3 regions of the Lacticaseibacillus styriensis genome follow, and region 2 is predicted to be linked to each of the others. Evidence: predicted binding sites of a transcription regulator. Region 2 holds the regulator's gene; each other region holds the start of a gene.

Region 1 (2,275 bases), 1.2 Mb from region 2:
TAAAACATTAAGCCTGATCTTGCGGCACCATCCGGAAAAAATCGGTGTCAAACTGGATCGCTATGGCCGCACGGATTTGGAAACGTTGATTCGGCGATTCAATGCGCATTATCAGATGCACCTTGATCGTCAGGTGCTTGATGACATTATGACACAAAGCGATAAGCAACGGTTTGCGATTGAGGGGAGCACCATCAGAGCGGTGTACGGCCATAGCGTCCCAGTCTTGCCGTTAATGCCGGCGCGGCGGCCACCCATCTGGTTATATCATGGCACGTCACATCAAGCAGCCGCTTTGATTGATGTTGAAGGGCTTAAACCAATGGACCGCGATTTTGTCCATCTTTCCGAGAATCCGAAAATGGCCTGGCAAGTTGGTGTGCGGCATGACCCTCATCCGGTTATTTATCGCGTGGCCGCGCAATCGGCAGCAGCTGCCGGTAAAACTTTTTATCCGACAGGGAGTCAGGTTTGGTTGGTGCATGCAGTTCCCCCGGCATTTTTAACCCGAACATCATCCCCAACATCGTGACGAACGCCCGCTTTTGGCCGGAAACGTTCGTTTTTTTATGTTAGTATTAGGCATACTTAAAAAAGGAGGTTCTATCATGAAGGCTGATGCACCTGATGATTTACGGTTAAATCCGAAACAGTTCGCCAATCTTGTTGTGGGGTCACACCAAGTACCGGACGACAAAGATCCGGAAGCCATTGTCAAACGAAAACTGACGCTTTATCTCACTGCTTATTACTTAGCAGAGCGGTTTAATGAGTTGCAGCAAGAAACATTAGATCACGCTCCGTCACGGGAAAACTTTCACCAACTGTTGAAAAAGTTGGAAGATGAGCGCTTTCAGGATTGGTAGACTAACACAGAAAAACGTCTCTGTATTAGTCTATTGTGAAATAAGTATCAATTGAAAAACGTTCTTTTTCAATCGTTACAATCGTATCATTTAAAAATGCCTCCGTTGACTTAAAACCGAATTTTAAGCAAATGAAGGCGTTTTCTTTTTCTTGAAAATTTTAGTTTTCCCTTAACCGTACAATTGTTCTTTTGGTGTTCTAAAGAAGCGAAATCGGCCTTTTCGTGACAGAAATCACGTATCATGTGGATAGCGACAAAAACTTATGAAAAGAGGTTGGGACTATGTTACTCACCGTCATTGCTTACGCCATGATTATTGTTTTCATGTACGTCATCATGACCAAGAAGCTCTCACCATTCACTTCTTTAGTGATGATCCCGCTGCTGTTTGCAATTATTGCAATGGTGGCAGGCGTGGCGAAGAAAGGGACGATCGGCGATTTTGTGTTGAAGGGTCTGACAACGACCGCTAACACAGGGATCATGCTCTTATTCGCTATTCTGTATTTTTCCATTATGCTCGACGCCGGTCTGTTCGATCCGATTACAGCCCGGATGATCAAGATCGCGAAAGGCGACCCGATGAAAGTGCTTATGGCAACCGCGATTGTTGCGATGGCAGTTTCACTTAACGGGGATGGCACTACAACGACCTTGATCTGCTGCTCGGCATTTATTCCGATTTATAAGAAACTCAACATGAATATGATGAACCTCGGTGTTTTGATTATTTTGCAAAATACGATCATGAACCTGCTGCCTTGGGGAGGACCAACTGCTCGGGCCATGGCAGTTTTGAAGGTTGATGCCGATATTTTGACGTATTTATTGCCAGGTATGATTCTGGCCTTGGCTTATGTTGTTTTCTACGTTGCACCGCACATGGGTCGCGCAGAACGGAAACGCTTGGGTGTTCGGGAATTAACCGATGAAGAAATCGATGAGATGACGTCAGTGGTTGATCCTGAAGTTTCCGAAATTCGCCGTCCAAATATGTTTGCTTTTAACGGCATTCTGACCATTGTGCTCATTGCCTGGTTGGTGGCAAGTTCCTTTATTAAGGCAATTGCAATGCCACCGCTTTTGCTCTTCTTGGTTGGTACCTGTATTGCATTGATGGCTAACTATCCTAAGTTAGGCGACCAAAGCAAGCGAATTGGTGCTAACGGCGGCGATGCCGTGCAAGTTGTTATTCTGGTTTTTGCTGCCGGGGTCTTCATGGGCTTATTCCAAGGAACCGGGATGGCCGAAGCACTTGCCAAGAGTTTCACCGCGATTATCCCAAGTTCCATGGCTGGCTTCTGGGGATTGGTTATTGCGTTGATTTCCGCACCAGGGACCTTCTTCTTAAGTAACGACGGCTTCTACTTCGGCGTTATGCCGGTGCTGGCAACTGCGGGACGTGCA
Region 2 (2,275 bases):
TTAATCAGCGGTGTCATTAGTAACCTTTACAAAAGACGACAAGTCGAGCATGAGATCTGTGGTGAACCAAGAAAGCTTCGACGTGCAGTTGTAGTTTTTTACAAGTCAGCTGAGTGCACGTGAGTCATTTTTTCGAAGTTTCTACCCGCCAGACGTCGGATGCTTCTGTATAACAATGATACTAGACTAGCCATGATTTTTCGAGGCTAGGGTTAACTAAAATGGTTCGAAGAAGGTATCGGCGCCGTTACAATAAATTTACAAAAACACCGATTAGCCGTTACAAATATTAAAAATGCCTAAATAAGGGCATCAAATGTAAATTTTACATATACAAAAGCTTTACAAATCAAAAAAATCAGGTATGATAAAGTCACAACCAAAACGGTGAGTCAATGTCGGTTTTACCGATACGGAGAGGAGTGACCCCTTATGAATTTACTTCGCGGGGCTAAATGGACATTAATAACTCTGACCCTGGTCGCAACATTGCTGTTATTTAGCAACTATGCGACGGCCGGCATCTTGTTGATGGCTCTGGATATTTTCCTAAGCTTCTTCTATGCAGTCATCAAGAGCAGATGTGATCGGCGTCAGATGCATAAGATGCCATTATTGCATAACTAATTTGATGAAATGATCCGCAGCCATGATGACTGCGGATTTTTTCGAGTAACGGCGGCGAAAATGATTGCAAACGTTCGTTCGGTTTGGTATGCTGATTGTAACAAATGAGAACGGAGCGGTGAGCGGATGCCAACACAAGCGAGTCAAAAACGTTGGAAACAGATTTTACAAACCATCTATGACGCAATCGAGGATCATGGGTATCCACCCACGGTTCGCGAGATTGGCAAGTCAGTTGGCCTTAGTTCGTCTAGCACCGTCGCAGCATACTTAGAGAAGCTGTTGGCCGCTGGATTAATTGCGAAAGACCCATCCAAACCGCGCACGATTGAAGTGACTGCAGCAGGACGCGATTATATCGGCGTTCAGGCAGAAGGCATTCCGATTGTCGGTACCGTTGCGGCTGGGGTGCCGATTACCGCTATCGAGAATATCGATGACTATTTCCCGGTGCCGGATGACCTACCATACTCGGCCGATGAGCTGTTTATGCTTCGGGTTCAAGGCAGTTCCATGATCAAGATCGGGATTCTTGATGGCGATCAGATTATTGTCAAGAAGCAAAACGACGCCGAAAATGGGCAGATTGTCGTAGCAATGACCGAAGAAGATGAAGCCACTGTCAAGCGCTTTTACAAAGAAAAGAACGGCATTCGCCTTCATCCGGAAAATGACGATATGGAAGACATGTTTTTCCCGGATGTGACGATTCTCGGTATTGTTGTGAGTTTGTATCGTCCTGCGCTTGTATAAGTGCTACTAATAAAGCCAGCTAAAAAAGCATTTGCCGCGTACATTCAATCGAGTGTGCGTGGTAAATGCTTTTTTGTTGAGGCGGCAACTGACACCATTAAGGACGGTTAAGCTGATCAAGGTCATCTTTTGGTACCTTTTTGTAAAATGGACCATCCGGAAGCTGCTTCAATAATCCTTTTTTGGTAAGTTGGAATTGAACCGTGTTGCTGGCGGCCTGTGGTTGGGCTTTGCCGGTGAAGGTGAAGATTCGCCCCTTTAAAGTCAGTTGGGCCGCAAAAATACCCTGATCCGTACTTTCAAAATCACCGTCTTGGTTCGACAGCGTTTCGAGGTAATAGCCACTGGTTGACGACAACACGCGAATCGCTTTCTTTTGATCATCCTGTTGGACAAATGCGTGACCGACCAAGGTGGACAAGGTTGCTTTAGGCACGGCCTTTTTTGCCTTTTTCCGGGATTTTACCGGCTTTGATGCCTGTTCACTGGTGGCCGATCGCGTTGATGATGATTTGGCAGTCGGCGTGCCTTGAGAACAACCACTCAAGATAAGTAATAACATGAGCCAGACTAATTTTTTCAATGGCGGTCTCCTAGTGAATGAATTGAATGCAGGTCATGACGATGGGAATGACGATCATGGATAGAAGCGTGGTTTCCGTGACCATGATCGCAGCGTAGTCAGCATCGGCGTCATAAAGTTTCGCAACCACCGGCGCATTGGTCATGACTGGCATGCAGGATTGCAGGATGAAGATTTGCTTCATCAGCGTCGGTACTGGTGCAAAGGCGACCAGTGCCGTCATCAACAGTGGGGCAAAAAGAAAGCGGCCGCTGAAGATACCGAGTGCTTCCTTGCTGAGACGCAGTTGGCTCCACCCGGCTTCGTGTAAGG
Region 3 (2,275 bases), 340 kb from region 2:
CTCACTTTGAATGGCACGCCGGCGCAAGCCAAAGCGCATGACGGCCAATATATCATCGCCGGCCAACTGCCGGGTGTCTACACGCTTAAACTCAGCGGCACGCATGACGGCTCAACCAAAGATTTCACGCGGGAAGTTGTGATCCCGCTAAAAGGTCAAGCATCGGATTTAACTTTAGATGCGGCAACGGCTTCCTCCAGTACCACATCTTCCAGTACCACCGCATCGCAAAATTCACATCCAGACAGCAATACCCACGATGATGATCACGATGACGATTATGATGACAATGGCGTCACGAAAACGACACGCCAGTATCCTTCTGATACGTCAAAGCGCAACGACAATCATTCCACCAGTGGCATTGTGGGCCGCTGGGAATCAGGCGACCGGGCAACGTTCACTTTTAATAGCGATGGCACTTATACAGCGACCAATAACGGCACACCAAGCAACGGTAAGTGGGAAGTCGTTTATCGTGACGGCAATGTCTTCAACATTAAATTCACCAAGTCTGATGGTGGCAGTGTCGTTGAACCCTTTGCACTTGATGATGAAGATCTGATCGAAACCAATCTCAAAATTAAATGGGAACGCGATGACTGATTTGTCCGCATCCCCTTTGTCATTGATGCCATGGTGTTATACTAATGGCAGTATCCGAATTTAATTCGTTAGGAGGCGGATCGTATGACATCAGATAAGTGGCGGCCATTAGTGGTCACGTTAATCGTCATTGCCGCCATCTTTGCCGCCTTGTTCATCTTGGAAGTCTTTAACAATGGCGGCAGCATGGGAATTGCCCACGGCAGCATGATGCGCGGCATTTCGTCCTGGCACATGGGTGGTTGCATGCGCTAGATGTTTGCATTTTGATCGCTTCATTGATGCCCCTGTTTGTGCATATGCACAGCAGGGGTTTTTATGTGGCGCTGAGCGTGAGCCGGCGCGCTTAGAAGTCGGGGAGCGCGTTATAGCATCCCCCAAAAAAATAAATAACTTGCCTAAGCAAACATATGTTCGTATAATGATAAACAGAGGTGATCTTCATGGCCTATGATTATCCACACGAACCGCATCGGGTCATTTTTTTGATTGACAATAAGTCCTTTTACGCCTCAGTCGAAAGCATTGAGCGTGGACTTGATCCGCTCAAAACCATCCTAGTTGTGATGTCTGAACAGGAAAACACCAACGGCGGACTCATTTTAGCGACTTCGCCCATGGCCAAAAAAATGTATGGTCTCAAAAATAATGTCAGCCGCCAGCGCGATTTGCCCAATGAGCCGCATCTGATTGTCGTTCCGCCACGCATGAACCTCTACATTCAGAAAAATCTGGCTATTAACGATATCTTCCGTCAATTCGTCGCCGATGAAGATCTGTGGGCTTACTCGATTGATGAATCCATCCTCGATTTAACCCATACCTGGCAGCTTTTCGGGAAAACGCCGCGAGCAGTTGCCAAGCGTATTCAGTCAACTGTTCAGCAAAAACTGGGCCTGCGTACGACGGTCGGAATCGGTGAAAATCCGGTACAAGCCAAAATTGCCCTCGATGTTTATGCCAAGCACAGTCCTGATTTACTTGGCGAAATTAAGTATGCGACGGTCTCGAACACCATCTGGAAAATTAACGAGATGACCGACGTCTGGAGTATCGGTCACCGCACAGCAGCGCATTTAGCGCGCATGGGCATTACGAACATGTACGAACTCGCCCATGCGAATCCTTATGCCTTAAAACAGGAAATGGGTATTATCGGCACTCAGCTGTTTGCAACCGCTTGGGGCGTTGATCGCACCAAAATCAGTAAGCGCATTGTAACGCGCCAGCCAAGTATCGGTAATTCCCAAGTGCTTCCGCGCGACTATAGCAATCAATTCGAAATCGAAATTGTCATCAAAGAAATCGGTGAACAGGTCGCAGCCCGCTTACGTCATCATCATAAACGTGCCGGTGAGCTTTCACTGGGTATCGGATTTTCATATGCAGAAAGCCAGCAAGACGGTCGGTCCGGTTTTACGCAAGCAAAGCGAATTCTGCCGACCAATCGCAACACCGACATTGTTGCGACGTTGCGCGAGATTTTTCGGAAGAACTGGCATGGCGAAGTTATCCGCAATGTTGCCGTCTTCACATCCCGGCTGGCACCTGACACTGGCGAGCAACTCAACTTCTTTGAGCCGGTCGATCGCCAAATCAAGGCCACCGATCTGGAACGAACACTCGATACGATTCGCAGTCGCTTCGGTTTCAAGGCGTTGGTGTACGC

Evidence for each region. Region 2 encodes LexA, which represses DNA repair genes until DNA is damaged. Its sites were predicted from a motif close to CNAACANNTGTTNG; they were not measured.
Region 1: the regulator LexA is predicted to act here: its motif matches at 1,043-1,056, upstream of LACSTY_RS09120 (CitMHS family transporter).
Region 3: the regulator LexA is predicted to act here: its motif matches at 1,010-1,023, upstream of LACSTY_RS04960 (Y-family DNA polymerase).

The regions. Positions count from the first base shown of each region.
Region 1 is NZ_CP132483.1:1,905,378-1,907,652, reverse strand. Features, by position in the region: gene LACSTY_RS09130 (RNA 2'-phosphotransferase) at 1-532, shown strand, start outside; gene LACSTY_RS09125 (hypothetical protein) at 609-866, shown strand; gene LACSTY_RS09120 (CitMHS family transporter) at 1,151-2,275, shown strand, end outside.
Region 2 is NZ_CP132483.1:681,053-683,327, forward strand. Features, by position in the region: gene LACSTY_RS03125 (hypothetical protein) at 433-627, shown strand; gene lexA (transcriptional repressor LexA) at 754-1,380, shown strand; gene LACSTY_RS03135 (hypothetical protein) at 1,478-1,942, opposite strand; gene LACSTY_RS03140 (AEC family transporter) at 1,974-2,275, opposite strand, start outside.
Region 3 is NZ_CP132483.1:1,021,032-1,023,306, reverse strand. Features, by position in the region: gene LACSTY_RS04970 (zinc-ribbon domain-containing protein) at 1-606, shown strand, start outside; gene LACSTY_RS04965 (hypothetical protein) at 691-861, shown strand; gene LACSTY_RS04960 (Y-family DNA polymerase) at 1,050-2,275, shown strand, end outside.